Regions from separate parts of the Brevibacillus sp. FW301-21C12A genome, predicted to be linked through region 2. Evidence: riboswitches for the same ligand, from Rfam matches in the RefSeq annotation. Region 2 holds a riboswitch; the other holds the start of a gene.
The links. Region 2 has a riboswitch for S-adenosylmethionine ahead of AC3WQH_RS19170 (methionine ABC transporter ATP-binding protein). Riboswitches for the same ligand answer to the same signal wherever they lie in the genome.
Positions count from the first base shown of each region.

Region 1: linked by a shared signal. The riboswitch ahead of mtnK (S-methyl-5-thioribose kinase) and the one ahead of AC3WQH_RS19170 (methionine ABC transporter ATP-binding protein) in region 2 are both predicted to bind S-adenosylmethionine.

Region 1 is NZ_JBYTBG010000024.1:19,624-34,843, reverse strand. Features, by position in the region: gene AC3WQH_RS15460 (sigma-70 family RNA polymerase sigma factor) at 52-570, shown strand; gene AC3WQH_RS15455 (anti-sigma factor) at 567-1,760, shown strand; SAM riboswitch class I at 1,853-1,998, shown strand; gene mtnK (S-methyl-5-thioribose kinase) at 2,179-3,408, shown strand; gene mtnA (S-methyl-5-thioribose-1-phosphate isomerase) at 3,405-4,445, shown strand; gene AC3WQH_RS15440 (GNAT family N-acetyltransferase) at 4,606-5,160, shown strand; gene AC3WQH_RS15435 (ABC transporter ATP-binding protein) at 5,388-7,130, shown strand; gene AC3WQH_RS15430 (ABC transporter ATP-binding protein) at 7,158-9,245, shown strand; gene AC3WQH_RS15425 (MFS transporter) at 9,285-10,469, shown strand; gene AC3WQH_RS15420 (hypothetical protein) at 10,647-10,787, shown strand; gene AC3WQH_RS15415 (CAP domain-containing protein) at 10,883-11,893, opposite strand; gene AC3WQH_RS15410 (RDD family protein) at 12,026-12,499, opposite strand; gene sppA (signal peptide peptidase SppA) at 12,515-13,486, opposite strand; gene AC3WQH_RS15400 (amino acid ABC transporter ATP-binding protein) at 13,671-14,399, shown strand; gene AC3WQH_RS15395 (polysaccharide deacetylase family protein) at 14,448-15,149, opposite strand.
Region 2 is NZ_JBYTBG010000036.1:3,401-18,620, reverse strand. Features, by position in the region: gene AC3WQH_RS19230 (rhodanese-like domain-containing protein) at 126-437, shown strand; gene AC3WQH_RS19225 (SCO family protein) at 563-1,186, shown strand; gene AC3WQH_RS19220 (YqzG/YhdC family protein) at 1,187-1,525, opposite strand; gene AC3WQH_RS19215 (hypothetical protein) at 1,636-2,412, shown strand; gene rnjA (ribonuclease J1) at 2,511-4,181, shown strand; gene AC3WQH_RS19205 (BrxA/BrxB family bacilliredoxin) at 4,270-4,698, shown strand; gene AC3WQH_RS19200 (aldo/keto reductase) at 4,780-5,652, shown strand; gene AC3WQH_RS19195 (MFS transporter) at 5,782-6,186, opposite strand; gene AC3WQH_RS19190 (hypothetical protein) at 6,199-6,372, opposite strand; gene AC3WQH_RS19185 (LCP family protein) at 6,562-7,569, shown strand; gene AC3WQH_RS19180 (hypothetical protein) at 7,635-7,784, shown strand; gene AC3WQH_RS19175 (hypothetical protein) at 7,930-8,193, shown strand; SAM riboswitch class I at 8,299-8,416, shown strand; gene AC3WQH_RS19170 (methionine ABC transporter ATP-binding protein) at 8,516-9,529, shown strand; gene AC3WQH_RS19165 (methionine ABC transporter permease) at 9,530-10,195, shown strand; gene AC3WQH_RS19160 (MetQ/NlpA family ABC transporter substrate-binding protein) at 10,255-11,094, shown strand; gene AC3WQH_RS19155 (peptide ABC transporter substrate-binding protein) at 11,284-12,930, shown strand; gene AC3WQH_RS19150 (SRPBCC family protein) at 13,002-13,451, opposite strand; gene AC3WQH_RS19145 (helix-turn-helix domain-containing protein) at 13,569-14,375, shown strand; gene AC3WQH_RS19140 (peptide ABC transporter substrate-binding protein) at 14,657-15,220, shown strand, end outside.

The DNA of each region.
Region 1 (15,220 bases), on a different contig from region 2:
GGAAAAGGAGGCAGCAAGTGAAACTTTTTTACTCAGCGTGCGTGGTATCGGATGAAAGGGTGTGGAGGCATTGGGAAAGTAGGCTTGGAGGACGTGTACCAGTTGCACGTAAACGATATATACCGCTATCTTTTCCGGCTCACACGCGATCGGAGGCAGGCGGAAGACTTGACGCAGGAGACTTTTTTTCGCGCGTATGCCTCCCTGGATGACTATCGCGGGGAAAAAGTGCGGCCGTGGCTGTTCAAGGTGGCCTACCACGCCTTCGTGGACTGGCATCGCAAACAGAAGCGGCGGCCAGTCGATTACGTCGGGAGCGTGCCGGAACGACTGGATGCTTCCGCCGTCGATCCCGCTGACCAGCTCGTGAACCAGGAGTTGTGGGAGGCTGCATCCGCCTGTTTGGAGCGGCTGCCGGAAAAGCAGCGACAGGTGATTTTGCTGTCGGCGATGCAGTTTTCCTACGCGGAAATGGCGGAGGTGCTGGGAATCGAACTGGCGGATGTCAAGCGCTCCCTGTTTCGGGGACGGCAAAAGATGCGGCAACTGTGGAAGGAGGAAGGGCTATGACGAACCAAAACGGGGATGACCGCGAGCAAAAACTGCTTGCTTACCTGAGAGGGGATTTGACGGGAGAGGAAGCGAAACGGCTGGGCGAGGAACTGGCAGACGACGAAGAGTACGGGAAGCGGCTGGAACGGCTATTGCTCGGGGAAGAACAAGGGACAGACGGCAAGCAGGAGGCTGCGCCAGGGCTTTCGGAAGCAAGACAACGGGCGATCGTCCGCCGGGGAAAGTGGAAAAACAGGCTGACGACCTCCTTCTATGCCTTCGCGATTCCTTGCCTCGCGGGTGTGCTCTTGCTGTTCGTAAACGGCTGGGTGGGGACGCTGATGCATGACGATTTGTTCCGGGTGGCACGGGACATGGTCAATTTTACCCAGCCTGGCGTGAGCGTGGGCAGCAGCGGCTCGCAGGTGGGGCTGTTGTACGGCAGCATCGACATGGAGCTGCGAGAGCAGGTTGGCAACGAGGCCAAAAGCGCTGGCCGCTTTCGGAGCACGAATGTGCTGTGGAACGTGAGCGCCAGACCGGAGTGGACAGGGGGCGTCAGGGAGCAAAAGCTGTTTTTCCGCTATCCGCTATCGGCCGGAGAACCGGAAGAAGACACGTCCTTTTTGCGCACGCCTGCCTGGACGACGCTGGAAAAGCTGCCGGAAGGAACGGTTTCCCAACTGGCGATCTCGTTTGACAGCTTCCTGACGTATGAGCAGTATGTCGAGCTGGTTTCCCGCCATGTCAGCAGCTACAACCAGGAGACGGTCTGGTTTGCCGTCGACACTGGCGTGGAGGTGAAACAAGTTGACGGGGAAGCCGGCAATCTGCTACTCGGCCCGGGGGAGGTCTGGGGCTTTGCCGAGCGGGAGCTGGATTACGGAACCGCGCCGATTCAGGTGAACGGAGAAGGCGAGCGGCGAATGGCCGCCTTCATGGGCGAGATGAAGTATTTGACCGAGCAAAAAAGCTTGGCGCGCGATATGGGCTACGCGCTGCTTTCGGGCGGCAATCCGCAACTCGAGGAGCGCTATCGCTATTTGCAGGAAAAAGGCGTGCGCATCTACGGCGCCGTCCTGACCGGGCCGACGAAGGAGCTGCTCAGGCTCAAGGAGGAAAAGTCGATTACCGCCGCGTTTGTCGGCAAAATCGACTGGTGGAACTGGGAGCGCCCCGCCGCCTCGGGGACGCAGAATAGCTGGTAGAAGGCGAGCCGTTTTTGCAAAAAAAGAGTGTTGACATCGTGGAACCGCAGGTTGTATGATTCAAACTAAATCAAAACCGCATACGTTTGGATACCTTATCCAGAGAAGGTGGAGGGACTGGCCCGATGATACCCGGCAACCGACACGACGCGATTTCAACGCGAGCAGCGATTGAAGCAAAAAGCGACGTGCACGGTGCTAATTCCTGCAGAAACAAAAGTGGTCTGGAAGATAAGGGGGACATGACACGTTATTTGTACGTGACGACAGCGACCTCTTTTCTTCGGAAAAGAGGTCTTTTTGTATGTCACAGCACGAACGCCGATGGCCGCATGACACCGTTTGACCGCAAGGCTGGGGGATATGACCAGTCCGCTACAGATAGAGAGAAACTACTTAACGAGGGGAGTAATCAATCATGGCATACCGCGCATTGACTGAACAGGAAGCAGTAGAGTACGTAAAAGGCTTGCCGGGTCTGTTTACAGAGGGGGCCGAGTTGACCAGCCGAGAAATCGGGGACGGGAACCTGAATCTGGTGTTCGATATTCAGGAGTCGGCTACCGGAAAAAAAGTGATCGTGAAGCAGGCGCTGCCGTTTGCGAGAGTCGTGGGCGAGTCGTGGCCGCTGACCATCGACCGCGCCCGGATCGAGAGCGAAGCGCTTCGCATCCAGCACAAATACGTACCGGACCTGGTGCCGGAAGTGTACCACTTCGATCAGGAGCTGGCCCTGACGGTGATGGAAAACGTAGGCGACCACATCATCATGCGCAAAGGCTTGATTGAGGGCAAGCGCTATCCGCTTTTTCCGAAGCAGATCGGCCGTTTTCTCGCGCACACCTTGTTCTACACATCGGATTTGGGCGCGCATCCGTACGACAAAAAAGCGCTCGTCGGAACATTCATAAATCCGGAATTGTGCAAAATCACAGAAGATCTCGTCTTTACCGATCCGTACGAAAATGCGCCGACCAACGACTTCAACCCGCTGATTCGCCGGGAAGTGGAAGCGATCTGGAACAACAAGCCGCTCAAGCTGGAGATCGCCAAGCTGAAATACGACTTCCTCACGCGCGCAGAAGCGCTGCTGCACGGCGACTTGCACACGGGCAGCATTTTCATCACCGAGACGAGCCTGAAAGCGATCGACCCGGAATTTGCCTACTACGGGCCAATCGGCTTTGACATCGGCGCGGTCATCGCCAACCTGCTGCTCAACTACGCAGGTCAACACGGATTGCAAGAAGACCCAGGAGAACGCGACTCGTATCGCGAATACTTACTGGAAACGGTGGAAGATGTCTGGAACGAATTCGTTTCCCAGTTCGTTCAGCTCTGGCACAAACAGGCAAAAGAGCGCAGCGCTCACGTCGAAGGCTTGTGGCAAAGCTACGTGAAGCGACTGATTCAGGACACGGCGGGCTATGCCGGCTGCAAAATTTTGCGCCGCGTGATCGGGCTTGCGGGAGTGGCTGATCTGAACACCATCGCAGACGATGAAAAACGGGCAGAAGCCGAGCGACTGGCGCTGGCGATCGGAGAAGCGCTGATTCTCGGCCGCAGCAACGTCGACGAATCGACAGACATCACGGACATCGTCCGCCAGGTAACCGCACGCTACTATCAGGAGGCAACGACAGTATGACAACCAGTACACAAACAACGCCAGTCAAGTGGGAAGACGACGCGCTCGTCTTGCTTGACCAGACGCGTTTGCCAGTAGAGACGATTTACTTGCGGCTGACGACCGCAGAAGAAGTATGGGGCTCCATTCGCCGCCTGGAAGTGCGCGGCGCGCCGGCAATCGGCATGGCCGCAGCATATGGATTGTACCTGGGGATTCGCGGCAGCGAGGCACAGACGTACGAAGCGTTTTGGCAGGAGTTGAACCGCCAGGCAGACTACCTGGGCACATCCCGCCCTACCGCTGTCAACCTGTTCTGGGCGCTCGACCGGATCAAGGCGCGCGTGAAAAAAGACGCTGCCCTGCCAATCGCAGAGCTGAAAGCCGCTGTGCTTGACGAAGCGCTGGCGATTCAAAAGGAAGACGCCGAGGTGTGCCGGACGATCGGAGAGCATCTGCTCACGCTGCTGCAAGACGGCATGGGCGTTCTCACGCACTGTAATCCGGGGGCGCTGGCGACGGCAGCGTACGGAACGGCTACGGCTCCCTTTTATTTGGCCAAGGAACGCGGCTGGAATCTGAAAGTATATGCAGACGAGACGCGTCCCGTCTTGCAAGGCGCTCGCCTGACCGCGTATGAATTGCAGCAGGCGGGCATCGACGTCACGCTGATCTGCGACAACATGGCGGCGATGGTGATGTCGCAGGGCAAAGTGCAGGCGGTCGTCGTCGGAACGGACCGCGTGGCGGCCAACGGCGATGTCGCCAACAAGATCGGCACCTACGGGGTAGCGGTTTTGGCAAAGGCGCACGGCATTCCTTTTTACGTGGCAGCTCCCCTGTCCTCAGTCGACCTGGCAACACCGACAGGCGCGGACATTCCGATTGAGGAGCGTCCGGCCGAGGAGATCACGCACGGCCTGGGCAAACAGGTAGCACCTGACGACATCAAAGTGTACAATCCGGCGTTCGATGTGACGCCTGCCCAATACATTACGGCGATTGTCACCGAGACGGGCATTTTCAAACCGGAAGAGATTGCGAAAAGCAAACAATAATCACGCTCATGAGCGTCTGCCAGTTCGCTGGCGGGCGCTTTTTGCGCAAGAAGCGTCCCTGCCGCTTGCCAAACAATGGCTCCGGTCGCATAATCGAGCGTAAGCAGTCGTTTGCCAGTCTTTAGTCGCTGCATCTACATAATATAAGGAGGGCTTTTGCATGAGAAGGATACCGATTAATGAGGAGACGTTTCTCAAACAGCTTGAGCTGTCCGATGCCGCCGAAATGTTCTGGCTCACGGACACCAACAGACCCTACCTGAAGGAATGGCTGCCTTGGCTGAATTTTACGAAGCGTGTCGAGGATACGAGCCATTTTATCCAGCGAACGATCCAGCAGCATAACGACAATCAGGGCATTCACTACGGAATCTGGCACAACGGACGGCTGGCCGGAACGCTGGGCGTGCACAATATTGACTGGATCAACAAGAAAACGGCGATCGGCTATTGGCTCGGCGCCCAGTTCCAGGGCAAGGGACTGATGACCGGGGCAGTGGCGGCGTACATGGACCAGCTTATTTTCGGCTCGTGGGGGCTGGAAAAGGTCACGATTCAGGCGGCGACGGAAAATTACAGGAGCAGAGCGATCCCGGAGCGGCTGGGCTTTCAACTGGAAGGAATCCTGCGCCGCAACGAGTTTCTGTACGACCATTTTGTCGACCATGCCGTGTACAGCATGTTGAAGGAAGAATGGCTGGCAAGACGTAGCTGAAAAAGTTGGATTGACAAAGAAAATTCAGTAAATTACGATGAAGGAAGCAAGAAGGGGTGCGTGATGCGCGCGCCTTTTTTATATATTAGTACAATTACGGTTTCGCCCATGGTTTGGTTTGGCGCAGCCGGGTTTGTCCATTCGCTGGAAAGGTGCAGTTGCCCAGGAGAAAAGCGCTGGCTGCAATTGAGTTCCATACAAGGCTACATCATGGGAGGGGGATCTGCTTGCATACACTCAAGGAGCTATCGTGGTTTTTTCGCGCGTACTGGAAACGGTACACAATCGGTATCTTGTTTTTATTTCTCATCGACGTCCTGATGCTTTGGCCGCCTCGTCTGATCGGAGAGACGGTCGATGCGATGCGCAACAGCTCTTTGACGACGCAGGATTTGACCAGGACGGTTGCGATCCTGCTCTCGCTTGGTGTCGGGCTGTACGCGATGCGTTTTGCCTGGCGACACTTGCTCAACGGCGGTGCGCTGATTTTGGAGCGGACTTTGCGCGAGCGTCTGTTTGCGCACCTGACGCGGATGACGCCGTCGTTTTACCATCGCAAGCGCAGCGGCGATCTGATGGCTGTCGCGACCAACGACATTCCGGCGATCGAGCAAACGGCGAGTACAGGCGTGCTCACGCTGGTCGATTCGCTGTTCATGACGCTGTTGACGCTCGGGGTCATGGTGACGGTCATCGATTGGAAGCTGACGTTGGCGGCGCTGATCCCGATGCCTTTTTTGGCCTGGTCGACCGCCTACTACGGCAGACTGCTGCACGAGCGCTTTTATCTCGCCCAGGAAGCGTTTGGCGAGATGAACGACCACGTGCAGCAATCGGTTTCCGGCGTGCGTGTGCTGCGTGCGTTTGTGCAGGAAAAGGAAGACATTGAAGCCTATCGCCGGGTCAGTGAAAAAACGCTGGAGCGCAACGTGAGCGTATCGCGGATCGACGCGCTGTTCGAGCCGACGATTGCGATCATTATCGGCTTCAGCTTCCTGATCGGGCTTGGCTATGGAACATACCTCGTCTTTACGAGCGCGATTTCTTTGGGCGATCTGGTCGCTTTTAACCTGTACCTCGGGCTTTTGATCTGGCCGATGTTCGCCTTTGGCTGGCTGGTCAACGTGCTGCAGCGCGGCGGAGCGTCCCACAAGCGCCTCTCCGAGCTTTTGGTGGAACAGCCGGATGTGAAGGAAGTCGCCCACCCGGTGACGGCCGAGACGCCGAATACGGTAGAAGCTCGCCAGTTTTCTTTTGCCTACCCGGGCAGTGAAAAGCCTGCGCTCACTGACATCACCTTTTCGCTCGGGGCAGGCGAGACGCTGGGCATTGTCGGGCGGACGGGGAGCGGGAAGTCGACGCTGTGCCGCGCCCTGTTGCATCAATACGAGTTGAAGGAGCAGTCGCTGTTTGTCGGCGGAGTGCCGATTGAAAAACTGTCATTTGCAGCGCTGCGGGAAAAAATCGCCTATGTGCCGCAGGAGCATTTGCTGTTCTCGCGGACGATTGCGGAAAATGTAGCGTTTGGCCGGCCGCAAGCGACAGAGGCGGAGGTACTGCACGCGCTCAAGCTGGCGGAAATGGGCAATGATCTGGCCCAGTTCCGCGATGGCCTGCAAACGATGGTGGGCGAAAAGGGCGTGACCCTCTCCGGCGGGCAAAAGCAGCGGATTTCGATTGCCAGGGCTTTGCTGCTCGATGCAGGCATCCTCATTCTCGACGATTCGTTGTCGGCGGTCGACGCCCGGACGGAAGAGGCGATTTTGCGTCATTTGCGCGAGGAGCGCGCCGCCAAAACGACGATTATTACCGCTCACCGCCTGTCTGCCGTGCAACACGCCGAGCTGATTCTCGTGCTGGACGAAGGCCGGATTGTCGAGCGGGGAACACATGATGAGCTGATGCAGCAAAACGGCTGGTATGCGGAGCAGTATCGCAGACAGCAAATGGAGCGGGATGTTGCCGGCTAAGCCGTGAAGAGGGAGGGAGAGCGTTTCGTGGGGAAAGAACACGTATGGAAGCGGCTGGCCGCATTTGCGCGGCCGTTTCAAAAGCAAATAGGGGGAGCGCTGATCCTGCTTCTGCTCGGGACGAGTGCGGAGCTGGCGGGACCATTTCTGGCCAAGGCGATGATCGACAATCACATCCTCGCCATCCAGAAGCCCTGGTACGAGTTTGAACAAAAGCCGCAGGTGCCCGAGGACCTGGTGGTTGCGATAAACGATCGCTACTATATACGGGAGGATGCGCTGGCCGATGCGGGCTTGACACCCGGCAGCATCCAGGCGAGCGAAGCGACCGTAGTTGCGGAAGGCACGACGTATTACTTGATCGAGGGAAAAATCGAGCAAAACGGCGAGAAGCAGTTCACGCCCATCGAGCCGGAAAATGGCCGGGAGCGCTTTGCGGTGACGGCGGGCGATGCGGCGGGGACGAGTGCGGCTCCGACAGGAATCCGGCTGACGGGCGAAGAAGTTTTGGCGATGTACCAAAACGACGTGCAGCCGATCATCTGGCTGTCGTTAGGGTACGGAGCGCTGATTTTGCTGTCGGCGTGCTTCAACTACATTCAGATTTTGTGGCTGCAAACGATCGCCCAGCGCATCATTCAACAGATGCGGATGAAGCTGTTCGTGCATTTGCAGAAGCTCCCGGTCTCCTTTTTTGACAAGACGCCGGTTGGCTCGCTCGTCTCCCGCGTGAGCAACGACACCGAGGCGATTCGCGAGCTGTACGTGAGCGTGCTTGCCACGTTTGTGCAAAACGGCATTTATTTGCTCGGAATCTTGATCGCGCTGTTCGTGCTCCAGCCGCAACTGGCCCTGTTCTGCTGTCTGACTGTGCCGCTGCTCGCGCTCTTGGTCTACGTCTATCAAAAGTACAGCTCCCGCTACTACGCGGTGATTCGGGCGAAGCTCGGCGACATGAACGCGACGATCAACGAGATGATTCAAAACATGGCGATTGTCCAGGCGTTTCGCCGCGAGGAAGGCGTGCAAAAAGAGTTTGCGCAGGTGAACGAAAGCTACTTCAAGGTGCGGATGAAGGAAATCAACCTGGAGTCGCTCCTGCTGCGGCCCGCTGTCGACCTGATCTGGAAAATCGCCCTGACCTTGATTATCTGGTACTACGGCTCCGCGTCGTTTCACAGCGTCATTTCGTTCGGGGCGCTGTTTGCCTTCGTAGACTACATGGGTCGCTTTTTCGAGCCGATCAACATGATTATGAACCGCCTGTCGCAAATGCAGCAGGCGACGATCTCGGCCACACGCGTCTTCGATATTTTGGACACGGCGGCCGAATCGCAAACAGCGGGGACGCCAATCGCGCGGCCGCGCGGGGAAGTGGTGTTCGACCAGGTGTCGTTTGCTTACAACGAAGATGAGTACGTGCTGAAAAACGTTTCGTTCACCGCGAAGCCGGGCCAGACGATCGCGCTCGTCGGCCATACCGGATCAGGGAAAAGCTCGCTGATGAACCTCTTGCTCGGCTTTTATCCGGTGACAAAAGGGCGCATCCTGATCGACGGCAAGAACATGCGCAAGATCGACACGCAATCGCTGCGCAGTCATATCGGGCTGGTGCTGCAAGACCCGTTTTTGTTTACGGGCAGCATCGGCTTCAACATTCGCATGTACAACGACGCGATTTCCGATGAAAAAGTCGTGCAGGCCGCCAAGGCAGTGCGGGCCGACGAATTTATTACGCGCCTGCCGCAAGGGTACGACGAGCCGGTTGTCGAGCGCGGCATGACGTTGTCTGCGGGACAGCGGCAGCTCATTTCGTTTGCCCGGGCGCTTGTGGCCGATCCGGCGATTTTGATTCTCGACGAAGCGACGGCGAGCATCGACAGCGAAACCGAGCTGGCGATCCAGGAAGCGCTGCACGTCCTGTCGCGCGGGCGGACGACGTTTATCATTGCCCATCGGCTGTCGACGATCCAGCACGCGGACCAGATTCTCGTATTGTCCCGCGGGGAAATCGTGGAGCGGGGAACGCATGACGAGCTGATGGCACAGGATGGACTGTATCAAAAAATGTACCAGCTTCAACAAGGGAGTCTTTCTGTTAAAGTGAATGGATAGAGGTTTACAGAGGATTTAGGGGAAAGGAGCTTCAACACCATGTCTTCGTCGAGATACACCTTCTGGGTGTTGATCCTGGTGGTAGCCATCTCGGGCTTGAGCCAAGGCTTGAGCATTCCGCTTTTGGCTGTGCTGTTGGAAAAGCAGGGCGTGTCGTCGGTCATGAACGGGCTGAACGCCGCCGCTCTGTACGTGGGGATGGTGCTCGTCTCGCCTTTGCTGGAAATTCCGCTGAGGCGGATCGGCTACCGTTCCACGATTTTGTGGGGAATGCTGCTGCTCACGATTGCGACTGCCCTCATCCCGCTGTTCAGCCACCTGGCTGTCTGGTTTGTGTTGCGCATGCTGATGGGGATTGGCGATTCCAGCCTGCACTACTCCAGCCAGATGTGGGTGACGAAAATCGCCGCGCCGCAAACGCGGGGACGCGACCTGTCCCTGTACGGGCTGGCGTATGGCGTCGGCTTCAGCATCGGGCCGCTTGGCTTGAATTTGTTGCCGCTCGGGCTGTGGGTGCCGTTTGGCGTCTTGCTTTTTTTGTACGCCGTAGCTTTTGTGCTTTTGTCGCGGATTAAAAACGAATATCCCGAACAGCTCAAGCAAACGGAAAAGAAACAAAACAAATACGCCACCGTGCTGCGCATCGGCTGGCTGTCGCTGATTCCTTCCTTTTTATACGGGTTCATGGAGACGTCTTTGAACGGCAGCTTTCCGGTCTACGCGTTGCGCACAGGCTTGTCGCTGGAGTGGGTTTCCCTGATTTTGCCGTCGTTTGTAGTCGGCAGCATTATTTTGCAAATGCCGCTCGGGACGCTGAGCGACCGGATCGGGCGCAGGCAAGTGATGCTCGCCTGTGCGCTTGTCGGGGGGATTGCCTTTTTCCTGTTCCCGCTGGCCGGGGAAAACGTCTGGCTGATGATGCTGCTGCTCGCGCTTGCCGGGGCGGCAGTCGGATCGTTTTACTCGCTCGGTCTGGCCTATTCGGCCGATATTTTGCCTGCCGCCATGGTGCCGACTGCGGGAATTATTGCGGGCATCAACTTCGGGATCGCGAGCATTCTCGCGCCAAACGTCAACGGCGTGCTCATGGAGCTGTGGGAGCCGTGGACGATGTTTTGGCTGATGGGGGCGCTTCTCGTGGTCTTCGCCGCCGCCTGCCTGTTTGCCCGAAACAGCAAGTCCCAGGCAGAGGGCTATCCGCTGCCATTGCAAAAACAAGGCTGATGGATGCCAAAAACGAAGCCATTCTCTGCATGTGTGGAGGATGGCTTTTTGTGCTGCCGGGGTTTCCCAACCATTTTTGCTGAACTGTAAGTTTTCTTCGTAAAAAAGCATAAACGGGCGCAGGGGAGGGAAGCGTATTACTATAGAAGAATTGTTTTTTTGGAAGGGGTTGACCCGATGCTGACTCCGTGCATATTCAAGCGGGGGATCGTCTGGATTTTGTTTTTCGTTCTCAGTCTGGTCATCATCCCGTTTTTTTCCGAAGAGGGGCAGGTTCCGCCGCCAACTCCTGCTACGAATGCGGCTGCGCAGCAGTAACTTCGACTCTGTCCGTGGATGAGGCAAGAAGTCTTCGTTAGAGCAACAAAAGACACGCCAAGCGATTGTGCTGGCGTGTCTTTTTTTCCGAGCGCTTACTTCGAGACGAAGTTTTGCGTGTAGAACGGGCGGCCGTCTTTGATGACGACACCGACGCCCAACTGTTTGAAGTTTTGATTCAAAAGATTTTGCCGATGGCCGGAGGAGTTCATCCAGCCCATGTGGACTTCAATGCCGTCCAGTTGGCCGTAGGCGATGTTTTCGCCCGCGTAGCTGTAGCGGATGCCTGCTTTTTTCAGGCGGTCAAACGGGCTTCCCGTCGTCGGCGAGGTGTGGCTGAAGTAGTTGTGCTGCGCCATGTCGTTGCTGTGCGCCCTGGCGACAGCCGCGACCTGCTCGTCCCAGGTCAGGACAGGCAATTTGGCGCGCAGCCGAGCGACGTTCAGCAAGTCGAAATTTTCTTTCTCATAAGCGATGGCGGCTTGCTTGATCTGGGCGTCTGTCAGCTTCGGCTGCGCCGGCAACTGTGTATAGACAATCGGGTACATCAGGCCCATGGCGATCGTGGCGAAGTGCTCTGGCGTGGAGATGCGGACACCTGCGACTTTGTTGCCGCCCAGTTGATCGATGGAAAAGGTGATGACCTGATTGTTTTGAAGATAAGTCGGATGTTTGAGCGTATTGTCCTGGATGCGCAGCGATGGAGTAATAGCCAGAGTGTTCTGTGGCGCTCCCCATGCCTCCTGCAACGCTTTGGTGGTGGAACCGATCGTGATTCCCCCGATATTGATCTTCGCTCCGTTCGTAAACAGCGTGACGACTTTGCTGTTTTGGATGCCCACCTGTATGTAGTTGTTCAAATCTTTGTTGTAGATCCACCATTCTACTCCGGTGTGGCTCGGGTCTTTGCGTGCGGGCTTGCCCAGCTTTTGCTCGACCTGAGCGGCGCTCATTCCGAGCTGGATGCCGTACGTGGACACCGATTTGACTGCTTGCTCTGCGGCTGCGACAGGAGCGGCGGACACACCAAAAACGGGTGACAACTGGCCGAGCAGAGCCAGTGAAAGACCTAAGGCGAGGATGCTGATTGCTTTTTTCTTGTGCATATGTCTACCTCCTCGAAGTGGAATTGCCTTGGTTGTTACCAGTATCAGTGCAAAGACGGGCCAAAAACAGAGTCAAAGGAAGCAAATCTGTTACGAAAAAAGGAAAAACCTCCGAATAGACGATCGGAGGTTTCACGTTTTGCGGTCGTAGACGACGTATGTTTTCGCGAGCAAGTCATGCCAGCCTTGCTTTTGCGGATTCCATGCCACCCACAAATAGCCGAGCCCAAAAGGCAGCGTGGACAAAAACTTGCCAATCACTTCGCGCAGGATGACCTGGCCGCCCGACAGGTTGCCCCGGGACTGTCTGGCACTAATGACCCGGATTCCGGTAATCAGCTTGCCCAACGTCTGTCCCGTCCACCAGGTCAGAAGGATCATGTACAACAGTCCGAACAGCGCCTCCATCAGATCGATCAACGAAAAAAAGTCGCCGGATACGCCCATGGCGCGCCGCAGCGGATTGAACACGAGCAGGCTGACGCCGACCAGAAACAGGGAGTCCAGCAGGGAGGCCGCTACGCGTATCCAAAAGCCTGCGAAGTGGTGCTCGCGAGGCGGCTCCTGCCAGCCGTCCGGCTCTTGCCTTGCCATGAGGTCGCTCATTCCTCTCACTCCTTTTTAAAACGACGGGATGAATTGGTACAGGAGCCGCGGCGAGCTTTGGCGCTGCACGAGCTGCGCAAGCCCGAGCGGATCAGGGTTGGACCAGTGCTGCTTCAGGCTGAACAACAGCTTGCTGATGGAGAGCTGGTCATTGTAGCGCACGACCATCGCTTCCTGCTCGCCAGAGAGCGAGAGTGCATGCCGGGTCGCTTCTTCCAGATCGCCAAATTCGTCGATCAGTCCGAGCAGCTTGGCTTGCTCGCCGGAGTAGACGCGGCCATCGGCAATTTCTAAGACGCGCTGGCGGGAGAGATTGCGGCCTTTGACGATTACATCGACGAATTTTCGGTAGCTCTCGTTGACCAGCGACTGGAAAATTTGCCGCTCGGGATCGGTCAAAGGGCGCGCCGGGCTGCCGATGTCTTTGTAGCGCCCGCTTTTGATCGCGTACTGTTTGACGCCCAGCTTGGCTGCGGCCTCGTTGTAATTAAACAGTTGAAAAATGACGCCGAGACTCCCGGTCAATGTATTCGGATTGGCAAAAATCGCATCGCCAGCCGTTGCCAGGTAGTAGCCACCCGACGCAGCGGTCGAGCCCATGCTGACGACGATCGGGATGTCGCGCAACTGCTTGAGCCGCATCAGCCGGGTATGCAACTCATCCGTAGCGACGACCTCGCCGCCAGGGCTGTCGATCCGGAGCACGAGCGCCTTGACCATGTCGTCTTCCTCGACCCGCCGCAGTTGCTCGGCGAGCAGTTCTGCCATCGAAGGCATCCCGGAAGCGTTCGGCTCCCCGGAAATGACGCCGTTTACGAACAACTGCACAATTTTGTTGCTGCCTGACCCGTACACGACGTTTTCCTCCCAGGAGAATCCGGGGGTGTCGGCCAGCTCCTTGTAGCTTCCGGCCAAGCCTTCTACCGTTATTCCCGCGACAAAGACGACCAGCACGATCAGGAGCGCCACCCATTTTTTTCGTTGCATGAAAACCACCTCCCCCTTAGCATGAGCCGCGAGGGGAAGAGTTACGCATCGGGCCGGGCTTGGAAAAACAGGGAGTGCAAAAACTGGGCGAGAGACTATTTGTGCAATTTTCAAACTATTGCGGTACAATAATATAGTTACATAGATTAAAGCAAACGCATTTACCGCAATTAGGGGGATGACCATGATTATTCAAGTGACCGATTTGACGAAAAGCTACGGAGAGTTTCAGGTGTTAAAAGGAATTACGACACAGGTGGCGGAAAAGGAAGTCGTGTGTGTCATCGGGCCGTCGGGCTCGGGCAAAAGTACTTTTTTGCGCTGTCTGAACCAACTGGAGCAAATGACGGGCGGGAGGATCGTCATTAACGGGCATGACTTGTCAGACCCCAAGACAGATATCAACAAGGTCAGGGAAGAAGTCGGGATGGTGTTCCAGCGCTTCAACCTGTTTCCGCATAAAACGGTTCTGGAAAACGTCATGCTGGCGCCGATCAAGGTCAAAAAGCTCGCGCAAGAAGAAGCGCGCAAGCAGGGTCTGGCGCTTCTGAAAAAGGTCGGGCTGGAAGACAAGGCCGACGTGTACCCGGAGCGGTTGTCCGGGGGCCAGATGCAGCGGGTGGCGATTGCCCGCGCGCTGGCGATGAACCCGAAAGTCATGCTGTTCGACGAGCCGACCTCCGCCCTCGACCCGGAGCTGGTGGGTGAGGTGCTGACCGTCATCAAAAACTTGGCCAAGGAAGGGATGACGATGGTCGTGGTCACGCACGAGATGGGATTTGCGCGGGAAGTCGGCGACCGCATCATTTTCATGGATCAGGGCGTGATTATGGCAGAAGGAAGCCCCGAGGAACTTTTTGACAACACCAGCCACGAGCGGCTGCGTTCTTTCCTCGGAAAAGTTCTGGCCTAAAAGGCAAGGCACCAGTTGCTTCGCGAAAGAGCGAGGCGTTGGTGCCTATTACTTGGCCTCATCGAGCAGTTGCGATACGGTGACAAAGCGGTAGCCTTGCGAGCGCAGGTCACTGATTAGCTCCTGCAGGGCGGCCACGGTTTGCTTCTGGTTCAGGCCGCCATCGTGAAACAAAATGATGTCGCCGGACGACACGTTGCTTTTCACGGTTTTCGCAATGACAGACGCCGTTCTCGCCAGCGACCAGTCTCGCGGATCGACCGACCAGTGAATGATGTCGTACCCGCTCGCCTGGACGGCGTTCATGACGTCGTGGGTCATGACACCCCCGGCGGGACGGTAGTATTGGGCGAGAATGCCCGTCGTCCTCAGGATGGAGCGCTCTGCTTGCTTGATGTCCTCGTACACCTCGTGCTCTGTCAGCTTGTTTAAGTCAAAATGGTGGTAGCCGTGATTGCCGATCTCGTGTCCGGCCTTGTAAATCCATTGCAGCACCTTTGGATGCTTGTCCACCTGGGAGCCGAGCACGAAAAAGGTGGCGGGCACCCGGTTTTTATGGAGCACCTCCAAAATTTTCGGGGTGTAGGTGGCATCCGGACCGTCGTCAAAGGTCAGGGCGACTACCTTTTTGTTCGTGTCGATCCGGTGAATCGGTTCGTAAGAGGGGAGCAGTTCCCGGGCGGTAACAGGAGATATCCCGTAGCCGAGCAGGCAGGCAAGCAACAAAGCATACAGCACGACGCGGCTCATGACGGACGCCCTCCTTTTGATTGAGATAGTTTAGGTTCACCCTCCGCTCTGGAAAACATGCTGCCAAAAGA
Region 2 (15,220 bases):
ACAAATTTGTCCCTATATCTCCGCGCTTTCGCCGCCCGCGTCGTTAGAAAATGGCATGGCCCTATGATATGATGGGAGTGGCAGAAAACGACCAAACGATTGTACATATAGGAGGAACATACGCGATGAGCCATGGCGTGAAGGAAATTACCCCGCAGGAGCTGCTGGAAAAGCTCGCGGCCAACGAAAAGCTTCAGGTGATTGACGTGCGTGAGGTGGAGGAGTGGAACGAAGGCCATATCAAAGAAGCCAAGCTGATTCCGCTCGGCTTTTTGCCGCATCGCATCGACGAGCTGGACAAGGAGATCCCGGTCGTCATGGTGTGCCGCAGCGGTGCGCGCAGCCACAGAGCGACCGAATATTTGTGTGAGCTTGGCTTTGACGCTGCCAATATGGTCGGCGGCATGCTGGCTTGGCCTGGCGAGAAGGAAGTGTAAGCCGTACGGTCCATACGGTCACGACCGCACTGGCAACGCCGAGACGTTTTCCACACAAAAAGAAACATGCGCTTTTACGCGGTATAGCGGCGGACGCATGAGAGAAGCAGGGGAGGAAGAAAATCGTGAGTGAGGGAGCACAGCAACAAGGATCCGCGTTGCAGCGCCATTGGTTTACGGTGCTCGCAGGCGTGATTATCCTCGCGATTGTAGGCGTGTTGGGCTACAAATACATGGCAAAAGAGCCGATTCCCGTGATGAAGCCGATTGCCGATTTTACGTTGGACAACAGTGACGGCACTTCGTTTACGTTTTCGGAAGGCAAAGGCAAGGTGCGGCTGGTCGAGTTCATGTTCACCAACTGCCCTGACATTTGCCCGGCGACGACGTACAACATGTCCAAGCTGCAAGAGCAGCTCAAGGAGAAAAAGCTGTTCGGCGACAAGGTCGAGTTCATTTCCATCACCTTTGACCCGGATTTCGACACGCCAGAAGTGTTGCAGCAGTACGCGGCGAAGTTCAAGGCGGATCAGAGCGGCTGGAAGTTTTTGCGCGGCGATGCCCAGGCGGTGGAAAAGGTGACGAAGGATTTCGGGATTGCCGTATTGAAGCAGCCTGACGGTTCCTTTGCCCATACCGCCCGCATGTTCCTCGTCGATGGCGATGGAAACATGCGCCGCGCCTACGGCATGGCAGCCGACATGGACATGGAGCAGATGCTGAAGGAAATGGAGCAGCTTGCGGACTAATCAGGCTGATTCCTCGTACGTGATCTGCACGACATGCTCGGTTTGATTTTCAAATTCAATATGCACGAGTAACGCCCACCTGCGATTGCCCTCCTGGAGCAAGAGTTTGAACGTCTCCTCTGACGTGGTGGGCGTTTTTGCTGTGCGCCCGACGTGCAGGTAGTCGACGATCTGGGCATGCGGATATTTTTTCATCGTCTCCTGCATCGCCAATCTGCCCCATTTGGCATATGGCGGCTGGGCGCAGGCAGGGGCATACTGGAAGAAGAATAACAGCAGGCTTGCTGCGATGGCGGTCAGGACGCTTCGCGCGAGGCGAACGGATACAGAGGCTTGCATGGCGTAAGACCCCCTTTTTTGTATTGGAAAACAAGCTTGCCCTCTATTTTGAAGCCTTTTTTTCATGTCATTCGTAGAAAATATTTACAATTTGGAAAGCGGGGGATTTCATGTACTACTTGCTCATTCCCTTATTTGGTGTTCCGCTCATCCTGGCGATTTTTGCGCTGCGCTCTCGCCGGAGCGGCTTCTGGAAAAAATGGTGGCCGCCTGTCGTGTCAGCGCTGCTGATTTACGGAGGCTGCCTCGCTGCCAACGTGTATTGGCAAGTACAGTACGGCATTCCGGTGCTTCCGACCAAAGCCGATCTGGAGCTGTTTCTTTATTTTTGCCTGTTCCTCGTCTTCGTGTTTTTTATTATGTACCTCGTCTTTTTCTTTGTGATGCGCAAACCGTTCTGGAAAATGAATCTGTTGTTTCTCGCCACGTCGTCTGGTCTGTTTCTCCTGTTTGCCGGGGCTTTTTTAGGCATGGGGCCGTTTATGTCGAAGGTGGAGTACGTCTCGGTTGTGCAGAGTGTAAAAAACAAGTGGCAGGCCGTGCCCGTGCAGGCGTCGAGCAATAAGCCGATTGACGTCACGCTCGTCTACAGCAAAAGGGACTGTCTGAAAAGGTGTGCTGGCCAACCTTACGACAGCCTGATTTTGGTCCGGAACCAGTCGGGGCAGCCGCTGGGCATTGAGCTTTTGGTTCGCCTGCAAAACGAAAGTGGGGCCGTCATCGAAGACAAACAGGCGTTGCCGCTCAAGCTCGCTGCGGGGGAAATCGCGCCGGTATGGACAGAAGATACAAACATGGAAGAAAACTTTTGGGAGCGGGTCAGTACGGTCACGGATGAGAGAGTAGCGGCGATTGCGTATCAGTTTTCTATTATTGACCGAAGATGAATGTGTCGAATTGTCAAGACTGGATGAAACGAACGCCTCGCGTTGTGTTACAATAAGAATGGCATGCTTGGTTCGGGTTCCCAAAATCATGCACGATGATGTTAGGAGGAAAGAGTTTGAGCGACGTTAAGATTTTCGCGATGGGCGGCCTCGGCGAGATCGGAAAAAATATGTATTGCGTCGAGTATGAGGACGAAATTATCATCATTGACTGCGGGGTGAAGTTCCCCGAGAATGAAATGTTCGGTATTGATCTGGTCATCCCCGATATTTCCTATTTGGTGGACAACCAGCACAAGATTAAAGCACTTTTGTTAACGCACGGACATGAGGATCACATCGGAGCGATTCCTTATATTTTCAAGCAAATTAACGTGCCGATCTACGGTGGTCGTCTGACCCTGGGCTTGGTCAAGGCGAAGCTGGAAGAGCATCGCATGCAAAATGACGTGAAGATGATTCCGATCTCAGAAGATACGGAAATCCCCTTCAACCGCCTGAAAGCGTCCTTTTTCCGCACGAATCACAGCATTCCGGATTCGTTCGGGGTTGTGATTCATACGCCGGAAGGGATGGTCATTCATACAGGTGACTTCAAATTCGATATGACGCCAGTCGGACAGACGACCGAGTACGGCAAGATTGCGAAAATCGGGGCGAGCGGCGACGTTTTGGCGCTGCTCTCTGACAGTACGAACAGCGAGCGCTACGGCTTCACCATGTCGGAGCGCACCGTTGGCGAAGGGATTCTCGACGTGGTGCGCAAAGCGCGCGGGCGGATCATCCTGGCGACATTCGCGTCCAACGTGCATCGCCTGCAGCAAGTAGTAGACGCTGCCGAGCAGTGCAATCGCAAAGTAGCGGTGATTGGCCGCAGCATGGAAAAAGTGTTCCTGATCGGACAAGAACTGGGCTACATCCAGATGCCGGAGGGCATGCTGATTGATATCAAGCACATTGACAACTACGCCGACAATCAGGTGCTGATTATTTGCACCGGAAGCCAAGGCGAGCCGATGGCGGCATTGACCCGAATCGCTTCCGGATCGCACCGGACCGTGTCGATCTACCCGGAGGATACCGTCATTATCTCGGCTTCCCCGATTCCAGGCAACACGATCAATGTCAGCAGGACGATTGACAAGCTGTACCGCGCGGGCGCGAACGTCGTGCTCAGCCACGTGTTTGACATTCACGCGTCCGGTCACGGCAGCAGCGAGGAGTTGAAGCTCATGCTCAACTTCATTCGTCCCAAGTACTTTATCCCGATTCACGGGGAGTACCGGATGTTGAAGACGCACGCGAAGCTGGCGCAGCAGGTAGGAATTGAGGAGAGCAACATTTTCCTCATGGACAACGGCGAGGTGCTGAACTGCAACCGCGAAAAGGCATGGCTCAGCAAAGTTCACGCCGGCATCGTCCTGATCGACGGCAGCGGCATCGGCGACGTGGGCAACATCGTCCTGCGCGACCGCAAGCATTTGGCAGAGGATGGCCTGATGGTCGTGGTCGTCAGCCTCGATATGAAAAACTTCAAGATTCTCACCGGACCTGACATTGTCAGCCGCGGCTTTGTGTACGTGCGCGGTTCGGAATCGCTCATCCAGGAAGCGACGCTGTTGGTTCGCCAGCGCCTCCAGGAAGCGTTGGACAAGAAGATCAAGGAATGGTCGGAGTTGAAGTCCCAGATCAACGAAGTCATCAAGCCTTTTATTTACGAAAAGACGGGCCGCAATCCGATGATTCTCACCATTTTGATGGAAGTGTAGGACTGGAGCACTTCTTCGTTCTCCCGGGGACGCGATCGGGTTATAATAATACGTAAATGGATACGTGATACAAAGGAGAGGTTGCCCCATGATGTCTTATGAAGCATATATGAGCCAAGTAATTCAACCGATGCGCGACGAACTGACGCGCAACGGATTTGTAGAGCTGCGCACAGCAGAAGAGGTTGAGCAGACGCTGCCAAACGCAAAAGGTCTGACGCTGGTAGTCGTAAACTCGGTTTGCGGCTGCGCGGCAGGGCTGGCTCGTCCGGCAGTGGTTCATTCCTTGAACCATTCCACCAAGCCAGACAACATTTACACTGTATTTGCAGGACAAGACAAGGAAGCGACAGCGAAAGCCCGCGAGTACTTTGAAGGCTACGCGCCATCTTCCCCGTCTTTTGCGATCATGAAGGACGGCAAAATCATGACGATGATCGAGCGTCATCAGATTGAGAACAACGACCTGCAAACGATCTCCAACCTGTTGACTACCGCTTACGACACGTACAAATAAGCTAGCATGGCCATGACAAGACGCTCGCGAACGGGCGTCTTGTTTCACATCCCGATGAACCTGAAAGGAGCTGCCCGCAGCATGCAGACCCGATCGTTTGGACGAGATCCGCATCAAGTCTCTTTGCTCGGCTTCGGCGCCCAGCGAATTGTGGACGAGCACGATTGCACCGAGGAGCAGGCAATCGCCATCATTCGGCGCGCCGTAGAAGCAGGAGTCAATTACTTTGATACAGCCCCTACATACAGCGCTGGACAGTCGGAGACACGGGTAGGACTGGGGCTTGCAGGCTTGCGCGACCGCGTGTGGATCGCGACGAAGACGGGAGGACGCACGCGCGACCTGGCCCTGAAAGATTTGGAGGGCAGCTTGAAGCGGCTGCAGACCGATTACGTCGACGAGTGGCGGATGCACAACATCATGCAGCCGCACGATCTGGAGGCGATTTTTGCAAAAGGAGGCGCGCTGGAAGCGATGCTGGAAGCGCGAGAGCAAGGCTTGATCCGCAAAATCAGCATCAGCGGGCACACAGACCCGCGCCTGCTGGCAGAAGCGATTCGCCGCTTTCCTTTTGACAGCGCCCTCGTCGCTTTGTCTGCTCTCGATCATTTCATCTACAGCTTTGCGCACGATTTCGTTCCGCAAGCGGTGGAAAAAGGCGTCGCGGTCATCGGCATGAAAGTGATGGGGCTGGGCAAGCTGGCTCCGTGGACAGAGCAAGCGCTGCGCTATACGTGGAGTCTCCCCGTTTCGACGGCGATCCTCGGCGTGAGCAGAATGGACGAGCTGGAAGCGGACTTGGCCGCGGCCAACGCCTTCGTGCCGATGACGGACATCGAACGCGTGGAGCTGTTTCAACAGATCATGCCGCTGGTGCGCCCGGACGTGCTGCGCTGGAAGGCGCGCGAATGGATGGCTGGCGAATGGTATCAGTTGCCGGAGCTGTCTTTTTGACAAAAGCGAAAGTCTCTTCTGATTTTCTGGAAGGGGCTTTCTTTTTGTTTTTTAGAGCGTGGCTGGAAACAAGCTGGTGGTCATAACCGGAGCTACGCGAGGATTGGGCAGGTCGATGGCAGAGCGATTTCACGAAGCAGGCTGGAGCGTGGCAGGCTGTGGCCGTTCGGCCGTGGCGCTCGATCCGGGCGGCAGTATTGACACCTCCATGCTGCGTTCCTGCTCGCCGCAGGAAGTGGCAATGACCCCGGCCAGCGAGGTGCCGATGGCCATTCCCAGGTTGTTCGCGACATATACGATGTTGAACAGCTCTCGGCGCTGCTCTTTCCAGCGAAAGCCGATGAACGCCTGAATCGCCGGGAACGACAGGTTGAAGGTAAAGCCAAGCCCGGTCATCAGCGCGATGTAAACAAGCCAGCTATTCGTGAGCGGAATCGACAACTGGATGAGTCCTTGAACCAGCAAGGCCCCGACAATCAGCCGTTTGGCGCCCAGGCGGTGAAAAAGCGTCCCGCCGACGAACTGCCCCACAATTCCTGCCAGCGATTAAACCATCAGCACAAAGCCTGCCTCGGTCATGGAGCGTTGCAAAATCGTATGTACGTACAAAGTGGTAAGCGGCAACATGAAAGCGCTGCCGGAAGAGTTGATGAAGCTCGCAACCAGGAAGAACAGGGCTACTCGTGGATACCGCTGCAAAAAGGAAGTGGGAGAAATCACGGCCGGTCACCCCTTTGGGATTGTGTTGCTTGTAGTATAACGAATATTTTAAACATTGCAAACATAAAAATATAAAAAGTGAAAAGCACCCAAATAAAGGCTGCTCCACATCCTATAGATTCGAGTATACTAAACAAGTGGTGAGATGAGTTCATGTGATACAGAGAATAAAAGGTGGAGTAGTTCTTTATGCGAATGTGGAAACGGGTGTTGCTCCTGATGTTTGTCGCGATTGCCGCGACAGCAGGTTATTACGGATACTCTTTTTATCAGTTTGCTCACAATATTCAAGAGCCGAATGTCATTCGGCCAGCCCCGCCGGATGGCGGTGCCGCGACGAAAGCGGCGGAGATTCCGGAATGGGATGGCGAAGAGCGGGTGAACATCCTGTTGATGGGTGTGGACCGCAGGGGAATGAAAAATAACGGGCTCCCCCGTTCGGACTCGATGATGCTCGTCAGTATCGACCCGGCCTCCAAGCGCTACGACGTATTTTCCATTTTGCGCGACACGTACGTAGACATTCCGGGGAACGGCAGCTCGCGCATCAACTCGGCGATCGTGGAGGGCGGACCGGAACTGGCGATGAAGACCGTCAGCCAGTTTACAGGGCTTCCGGTGGACCGCTACGTCATCACCGACTTTGAAGGCTTCAAGGCTTTGATTGACTCTGTCGGTGGTGTCGAGATTGATGTGGAAAAAAATATGTACTATCACGACCCGACCGATAAAGGCATCTACGACATCAATTTGAAAAAGGGACTGCAGCAACTGGATGGCAACAAGGCTCTGCAATACGTTCGTTTTCGCCATGACGCCACATCGGACTACACGCGCACAGAGCGTCAGCGCAAGCTGCTGACGGCTGTGGTGAGCCAGATGAAGAGCGGCACGACCTTGATTCAATTGCCGTCCATCCTGAAAGAAGTGACGCCGTATATCCAGACGAATATCAGTTCCATGGATATGCTGAGGCTGTCTGCGCTTGGGCTGAAATTAAACACCGCGGAGCCAGGCAACTACCAATTGCCGCCAATGGGGATGTTCCGCGAATCCCATCGGGCAGGCGCGGTGCTCATTCCGGATGTCGACCAGATCCAGTCTTTTATCAAGGAAAAGCTGGAACCGCCAGCAGAAGAAGCGGTTTCGCAAACGAATAGCACGACCGATAGCAACGAAAACAGCACGCCAAATTGAGCGTGCTGTTTTTTTGTGTTTTCGGGCAGACTAACCATGATTTGCTATGTATGGGGGTGAGGGGAATGGACCAGGAGATTGCGCGTAAATGGTTTTCCCATACAGGGGACTTGCGAACGGAACATATCGACGAGCCGGACGGCCGCATGCGGCTGTATTTTTTGACCAGCATGGCGGATGCCAAGTCGTTTACAGCGAGCTCATCCCGAAGCTGAGAGAAATTTGTCTGGCTGAGGCAAGCATAGGGGAAGTGGAGCGGCAGCTCGGGGGAGCCGGGAGCAATCGGGTCTATCACACCCAGGAGGCGATTCAGCGCCTGCTCGAAGGCTATCGCCCAAGGAAGCGTTTCTCATCAAGCTCGTGCACGGGAAATTCCGGATTGGCAGCTACGACACGTCCGTCCCGGCGCAAATTTTCGGGAAGACCGACAAGAACCGCGGCAATCCCAAGGATATGGTGCACCTTGCTTTTGACACGATTTCCAGCAACGCCCGAATCAAGCTGGAGCAAGTATCGCCGCCGGTGTTCGATATTCGCATACGCTTGAAGGCGAGAATCCTTGAGAAAGCGACGTTTCATTTTCACGTCAATGCCACCATCATTCGCAACGGAGTAATGGATTAAAAAAGTTTTTCCTGTGATTGCTATTGACGGGATATTTTCAAAAAGGATATAATCCGGTTTGTATCATGAAAATATGAAAAACGAACATAATATACGTGGAAATCTTTCTTATCAAGAGAGGCGGAGGGACAGGCCCGATGAAGCCCGGCAACCGGTTCATTTTTTGAAATGGACGTCGCGGTGCCAATTCCTACAAGATTGGTTGGATCTTGATAGATGAGAAGGGTGGATGCGAACGTATACATGCGTTGCAGCCCCTTTTTCGTTTATGAAAAAGGGGTTTTTACGTTTTTCACAAGGATTTTGCTGGGAGGTGGATGCGTTGATTCAATTGAAAAATTTGCATAAAAGCTATCAAGTGCAGGGCAAGACGATTCCGGCGTTGCTCGGGATTGATCTTTCTATAGATAAAGGGGAAATTTACGGGATTATCGGCCATTCCGGGGCGGGGAAAAGTACCTTGATCCGCTGCATCAACCTGCTGGAGCGCCCTACGTCGGGACAAGTCATCGTCGATGGGGTCGACCTGACCAAGCTCGACGACGTCAAGCTGCAGGAAAAGCGCCGCGAGATCGGGATGATTTTCCAGCACTTCAACCTGCTGTCCTCGTCCACCGTCGGGGAAAATGTCGCGTTTCCGCTCAAGCTGGCCAAGCGTCCGAAGGCGGAGATTCAGAAAAAAGTGGACGATCTGCTCAAGCTGGTAGGGCTGGAAGCGCACCGGGACAAATACCCGTCCCAGTTGTCCGGCGGCCAGAAGCAGCGCGTCGGCATCGCGCGGGCGCTGGCAAACGATCCGAAAGTGCTGCTGTGTGACGAAGCGACCTCGGCGCTCGATCCGCAGACGACCAACTCGATTTTGGCGCTGCTTTTGGACATCAACCGCAAGCTGGGATTGACCATCGTGCTGATTACGCACGAGATGCACGTCATCCGCTCCATTTGCGACCGCGTAGGCGTGATCGACGGCGGAAAAATCGTCGAGTCGGGTGAGGTGCTGGACGTGTTCCTCAAGCCGCAGCATCCGACTACGCAGGAATTTGTCGAGCAGGTGGCAGATTCCACCGAGCTGCGCGAAGCTGTCGCGCACGAAAAAGCAGCGGGGAACCGCACGATTGCGCGCGTCACCTTCCTGGGAGAAAAGACGTACCAGCCGATTTTGTTCCAGACGATGCAGGAGACAGGCACAGTATTCAGCATTTTGCAGGGAACGATTTCCCGCATGAAGGATACGCCGTACGGCCAACTGGTCGTCGAACTGGAAGGCGATGTCCGTCAAAACGAAAAAACCATCGAGACGTTGCGTCAGCGTGGCTTGGAAGTAGAGGTGATATAGATGGACTGGACAATGGAAAATGTGGATTGGTCGGAGATCGCTGAGGGTACACTAGACACACTGACGATGCTGGGTTTCTCCACGTTGTTTACGATCCTGATCGGCTTGCCGCTGGGAATCATTTTATTCCTTACTTCACGTGGACAGTTGCTGCAAAACAAGGCGTTTTACTCGGTTGCTTCATTCATCGTCAACGTATTGCGTTCCGTGCCGTTCATCATTCTGATGATCTTGCTGATTCCGGTCACGAAACTGATCGTCGGCACTTCGCTCGGCGTACTCGGAGCGATTCCGCCGCTCGTGATCGGGGCCGCCCCGTTTTTTGCGCGGCTGGTGGAAACCTCTCTGCGCGAGGTAGATCGCGGAGTCATTGAGGCCGCCCAGTCGATGGGGGCGTCCAATTGGCAAATCATCTGGAACGTCCTGCTGCCAGAGTCTCGTCCGGGACTGGTGGCCGGAATTACGATTACGACCGTTGCGCTCGTGTCCTACACGGCCATGTCCGGGGTAATCGGCGGCGGCGGTCTGGGCGACTTGGCTATCCGTTACGGTTATCAGCGCTTCCAGACCGATGTCATGATTGTCACTGTCGTCATTTTGCTCGTGTTGGTGCAGATCTTACAGTCGCTGGGTGATCGCCTGGTATTGCGTTTCAGCCGCAAGTAAGGTCTTTCCCATAGAAGTTTGCAAGTACAAAGATCAAAAAAAGTAGGGGGAAATCATTTATGAAAAAGCTAGTCGTATCTGTACTTTCTACCGTATTGGCATTTTCTTTGGCAGCGTGCGGAGGCAAAACGGAGACTGCTCCAGCTCCAGCCGAAGGCGGCGCACAAGGCGGACAACAAGAAGTGACATTGAAAGTAGGCGCTTCTCCGGTTCCACACGCAGCAATCCTGAAGCACATCGCACCAAAACTGAAAGAACAAGGCGTAAACCTGGAAGTACAAGAGTTCACCGACTACGTACAACCAAACGTACAGCTCAACGAAAAACAACTCGACGCAAACTTCTTCCAGCACAAGCCTTACCTGGAAGACTTCAATAAAGGACAAAACATGGATCTGCAACCTGTAGTTGCGGTTCACATCGAGCCATTTGGCGCTTACAGCAAAAAAGTGAAATCGGTTGACGAACTGGCGGAAGGCGCAACTATCGCGCTGCCAAACGACCCGACCAATAGCGGCCGCGCCCTCGCTCTCCTGGAGAAAAACGGCGTCATCAAGCTCAAAGAAGGCGCTGGCATCAGCGGAACTGTGAAAGACATTGTGGAAAACAAGAAAAACCTGAAGTTCAAAGAGGTTGAAGCAGCGATGCTGCCGCGCGTTCTGGAAGAAGTGGACCTGGCGCTGATTAACACCAACTACGCGCTCGAAGCGAAGCTCGTGCCAACCAAAGACGCTCTGTTCATCGAAGACAAGGAATCTCCATATGCGAACTTCCTGGTAGCTCGTCCTGACAACAAAGACTCCGAAGCCATCCAAAAGCTGGCGAAGGAACTGAACTCCCCTGAAGTGAAAAAATTCATTGAAGACGAATACAAAGGTTCCATCATCCCGGCATTCTAAGGAAAAGTAATTGATGGATCAACAAATAAACCCAATTGGCCCTTTAAGGCTGTTGGGTTTATTTCTGTTTACAAAAGAATGAATATTCATAAAATTTAATTAAATATCACCGAACCCCATTTTCAAGAAATCTGTCGTCGAGTATATTGTGGTGGCGATAGAAAAAATTTGATAAGGGGGAAAATTCTGATGAAGGGAACATTCAAAATGTTTGTCGGCCTGACATTGGTGGTCGGAAGTCTTTTGGCAGGCTGTGGAGGCAGTCCGACTTCGACTGCACCTGCTGCTGCTCCTGCGGGTGAGGCTTCGTCTGGCGCGCCTGCCAGCACAAAGCCGCAAGTGTTTCGGGCCAATCTGACCAGCGAGCCATCGACGGCAGACCCTGGGCTCGCCAAGGACACTACCTCAGGGGCGATCGTCCGTGCCACTTTTGACGGCTTGACCAGGCTGGACAAAGACGCGAAGCCGATGAACTCGGTTGCGTCTGATGTGAAAATATCCGACGACAAACGGGTGTACACGTTCACGATTCGCGACTCCAAGTGGAGCAACGGCGATCCGGTGACGGCGCACGACTTTGAATTTGCCTGGAAACGCGTCCTCGATCCAAAGCTGGGAGCCGAGTATGCGTATCAGCTCTACTACATCAAAAATGCGGAAAAAGTACACACAGGCAAGGCGCAAGCAGACGAGCTGGGGGTAAAAGCTCTGGATGACAAGACGCTGGAAGTAACATTGGAAAACCCGACACCGTTCTTCCTGGAACTGACGGCATTTTACACGTATTATCCTGTAGACAAAAAGGTCGTAGAGGCCAATCCGAACTGGGCGAATGAAGCAGCAACACACGTGAGCAACGGGCCATTCAAGATGACGGGCTGGGAGCACAAGAGCAAGATCGTTTTGGAGAAGAACGAAAACTATTGGGACAAAGACGCTGTCAAGCTGGACCGGATCGAGTTTGCCATGATTGAGGATGATAACACAGCGCTGTCCATGTTTGAAAACGGCGAGCTGGACTGGGCGGGTCAACCGCTTGGCGGCCTGCCAACCGATGCGATTCCGTCCCTGAAAGAAGCAGGCAAACTCGTCGTTCATCCAAAGGCGACGATGTATTGGTACAAAATCAATACCACCAAAGGAGTGCTGCAAAACGTAAAAATTCGCAAAGCACTCGCTTATGCGGTTGATCGCCAAAGCATCGTGGACAACATCACACAGGTCGGCCAGGTGCCTACGATGGGGATGCTGCCGCAATCCATGATTATCAAGCCGGAGGGCTACTTCCGCGACAACGACGTGGAGACAGCGAAAAAGCTGCTGGCGGAAGGCATGCAGGAGTTGGGGCTGAGTCAGTTTCCGACCATCACCATGTCGTACAACCCGACAGACCGCCACAAAAAAATCGCCGAAGCCATGCAGGACCAGTGGAAGCGCAACCTTGGCATCGACGTGAAGCTGGCGATCAAGGAATTTAAGGTGCATTTGCAAGATTTGCATGAACTGAATTACGAGATTGGCCGTTTGGGCTGGAATGCCGATTTTAACGATCCGATCAACTACCTGGAGATGTTCCGCGATGCGAAGACCGGAAACAACGACACAGGCTGGGAGAACGCGCGCTACAAGGAGCTGCTGCAACAGTCGGCCATGGAGAGCGATCCGGAGAAGCGCAAGCAGCTTTTTGCGGAAGCCGAGCAAATTTTCATGGATGCCATGCCTGTAATCCCGCTGTTTACGGACGTGGATGTCTGGGTGCAGAGTGATAAGGTAAAAGGCGTGCAAGTGGACGGACTGGGCTTTATTGATCTGAAGTGGGCGGAAATGGTCGAGTAACAGGCAAAAACCCCAGAGGCGAAGTGCCGAGGCAGCTCGCTGCTGGGGTTTTCCTTCCTTTTTGCCCGGAATTAATAGCCAAAATCCAACGTTTTTCCGGTTTCTGCATATGTTTTGATGTTGGAGAGAATCATCGGCCAATGGTTGCTCGCGTTGGCGAAGGAAGGGTGATCTTCGGTCCACTGGTCGTTAATCAGCGTCAGCCGCGTGCATCCGCCAACAGGCTCCAATTGGAAAGTTACGCGCGATTGAAGCTCGGCGTGGTTGGCGTGGTACGAAGGGCCGGGATGTTCCAGGAAGCTGAAGGTTTGCTGCGGCTCAAACGCCAAAACCTTGCCGTACACATGGACAGTTTCGTCGCCATCATTTCCGGGACCGACATAAGCGAGATCGTCCCCTACCTGAAAAGTAGAGCGGATGACAGAGCCAAAAAACGTATGCTTGACTCCTTCTTCCGAGGTAAGAACGTGCCAGACGTGCTCCGGGGTGGCCCCGATGTAAAAATCGAAACGCAGTTCCATAGCAGTGCCTCCTGTTTCCATTCATTTTCAAATTGTAATCGTTTGCTGTTGCTACTACTCTTAGTATAGGCAGATAATGGAGGGGCGTATTGTAAAAATGCGACAGGAGGCGGCGCTATGGAAAAAAAGCAGGACATGCTGCCAAAAGGTGTGCTGCATGCCATGCTTGGCGGAAAAAAGTTTTCGCTGCAAAGGTATGAACCAGGCGGCGACGTCGGTTACTTCGTCCAGCATTACTGGGTGGTCAGGTGGGATTTGCGCGGGCAAGCTCCTTACTCCCAAACCGTTTTGGCCCACCCCAATGTGAATCTGGTGTTTGAAGAGGGCGCCACAGGCATATTCGGTGTCGCTTTGTCCACGTCCTCGCATTTGCTGGCTGGCCAAGGCCATGTGTTCGGAGTGAAGTTCAAACCAGGCGGCTTTTATCCATTTTGGCAAAAGCCGGTTTCACAGTTGTACGGCACGGTTACTACGTTGGAAGAAGTGTTTCAGGTGGAGACAGCCCCGCTGGAAGCCGAGATGCTTGCCATGCCGGAAGACGCCCAGATGGTTCGCCGCATCGAAGCGTTTTTGGGCGAGCGTCTGCCGGAGCGCGATCCGAATGTAAAGAGAGTAAGCGAGCTGGTCGGCTTGATTCAGGCAGATCGGACGGTGCTGAAGGTAGAGGATGCGAGCCGACTGTCCGGAATGAGCATCCGGACGATGCAGCGCTTGTTTGACCGCTATGTTGGCGTCAGTCCGAAATCGGTAATCCAGCGCTACCGACTGCACGAAGCGGCGCAGATGATCGACCAGGGAGCCGTCAGCGACTGGCTGGACTTGTCCATCGCGCTCGGCTACTACGACCACTCGCATTTTATCCGCGACTTCCGGGCGATTGTCGGTGTATCGCCGCAAGAATACCGGCAGACCCAAACTTTATAATTGTAAACAAAGTCCCCTGTGACGTCGCTTTTTCGCGATGGGAGGGGGCTTTTTGTTTTGCCTCGGTGAGCGGCGATACTCCTAAGATTTGCATAGTTTTTCTTGTGCGAGGCATACTTCATGTAATGAAGAATGTGAATTTATTTCCCTTAATATAATTTGATCTTTGGATAAAACATAATTAAACTTGCTTAAAATGTCTTCAATATTACTAAAAATGCAGTATATTTGTTGAAGTAGCTTTCCATGGAGTGTTACACATACAAAGGGGGTCAACACTAATGAAAAAAAGCGTATTTGCAGCGATGAGTTCCATCCTGGTTCTGAGTGCGGCGCTGGCTGGCTGTGGCGGCGGCGAGAAAGCAGGAGAGCAAGGAAATTCTGCTGGAAGTGAACAAACTAGCGGTCCAAAAGTTCTGCGCATGAACATGAAGAGTGAGCCGCCGACGGCTGACCCTGGCTTGGCTGAAGATTCCACATCCGGTGCTGTTTTGCGTGCGACTTTTGATGGTTTGACTCGTATCGGTGAAGATGGCAAACCGCATGAATCCGTAGCGGAAAAAATCGACGTTTCTGAAGATGGACTTACTTATACATTCCACCTGCGCGACAGCAAATGGAGCAACGGTGACCCGGTAACAGCGAAAGACTTTGAATACGCGTGGAAGCGAGCGCTCGATCCGAAGCTCGGCTCCACTTATGCTTACCAATTGTACTACCTGAAAAACGCTGAGGAGTACAACACCGGAAAAGCGAAAGCAGAAGATGTGGGCGTGAAAGCAACCGATGACAAAACATTGGTTGTTACGTTGAAAAACCCGACTCCGTTCTTCCTGGAGCTGACT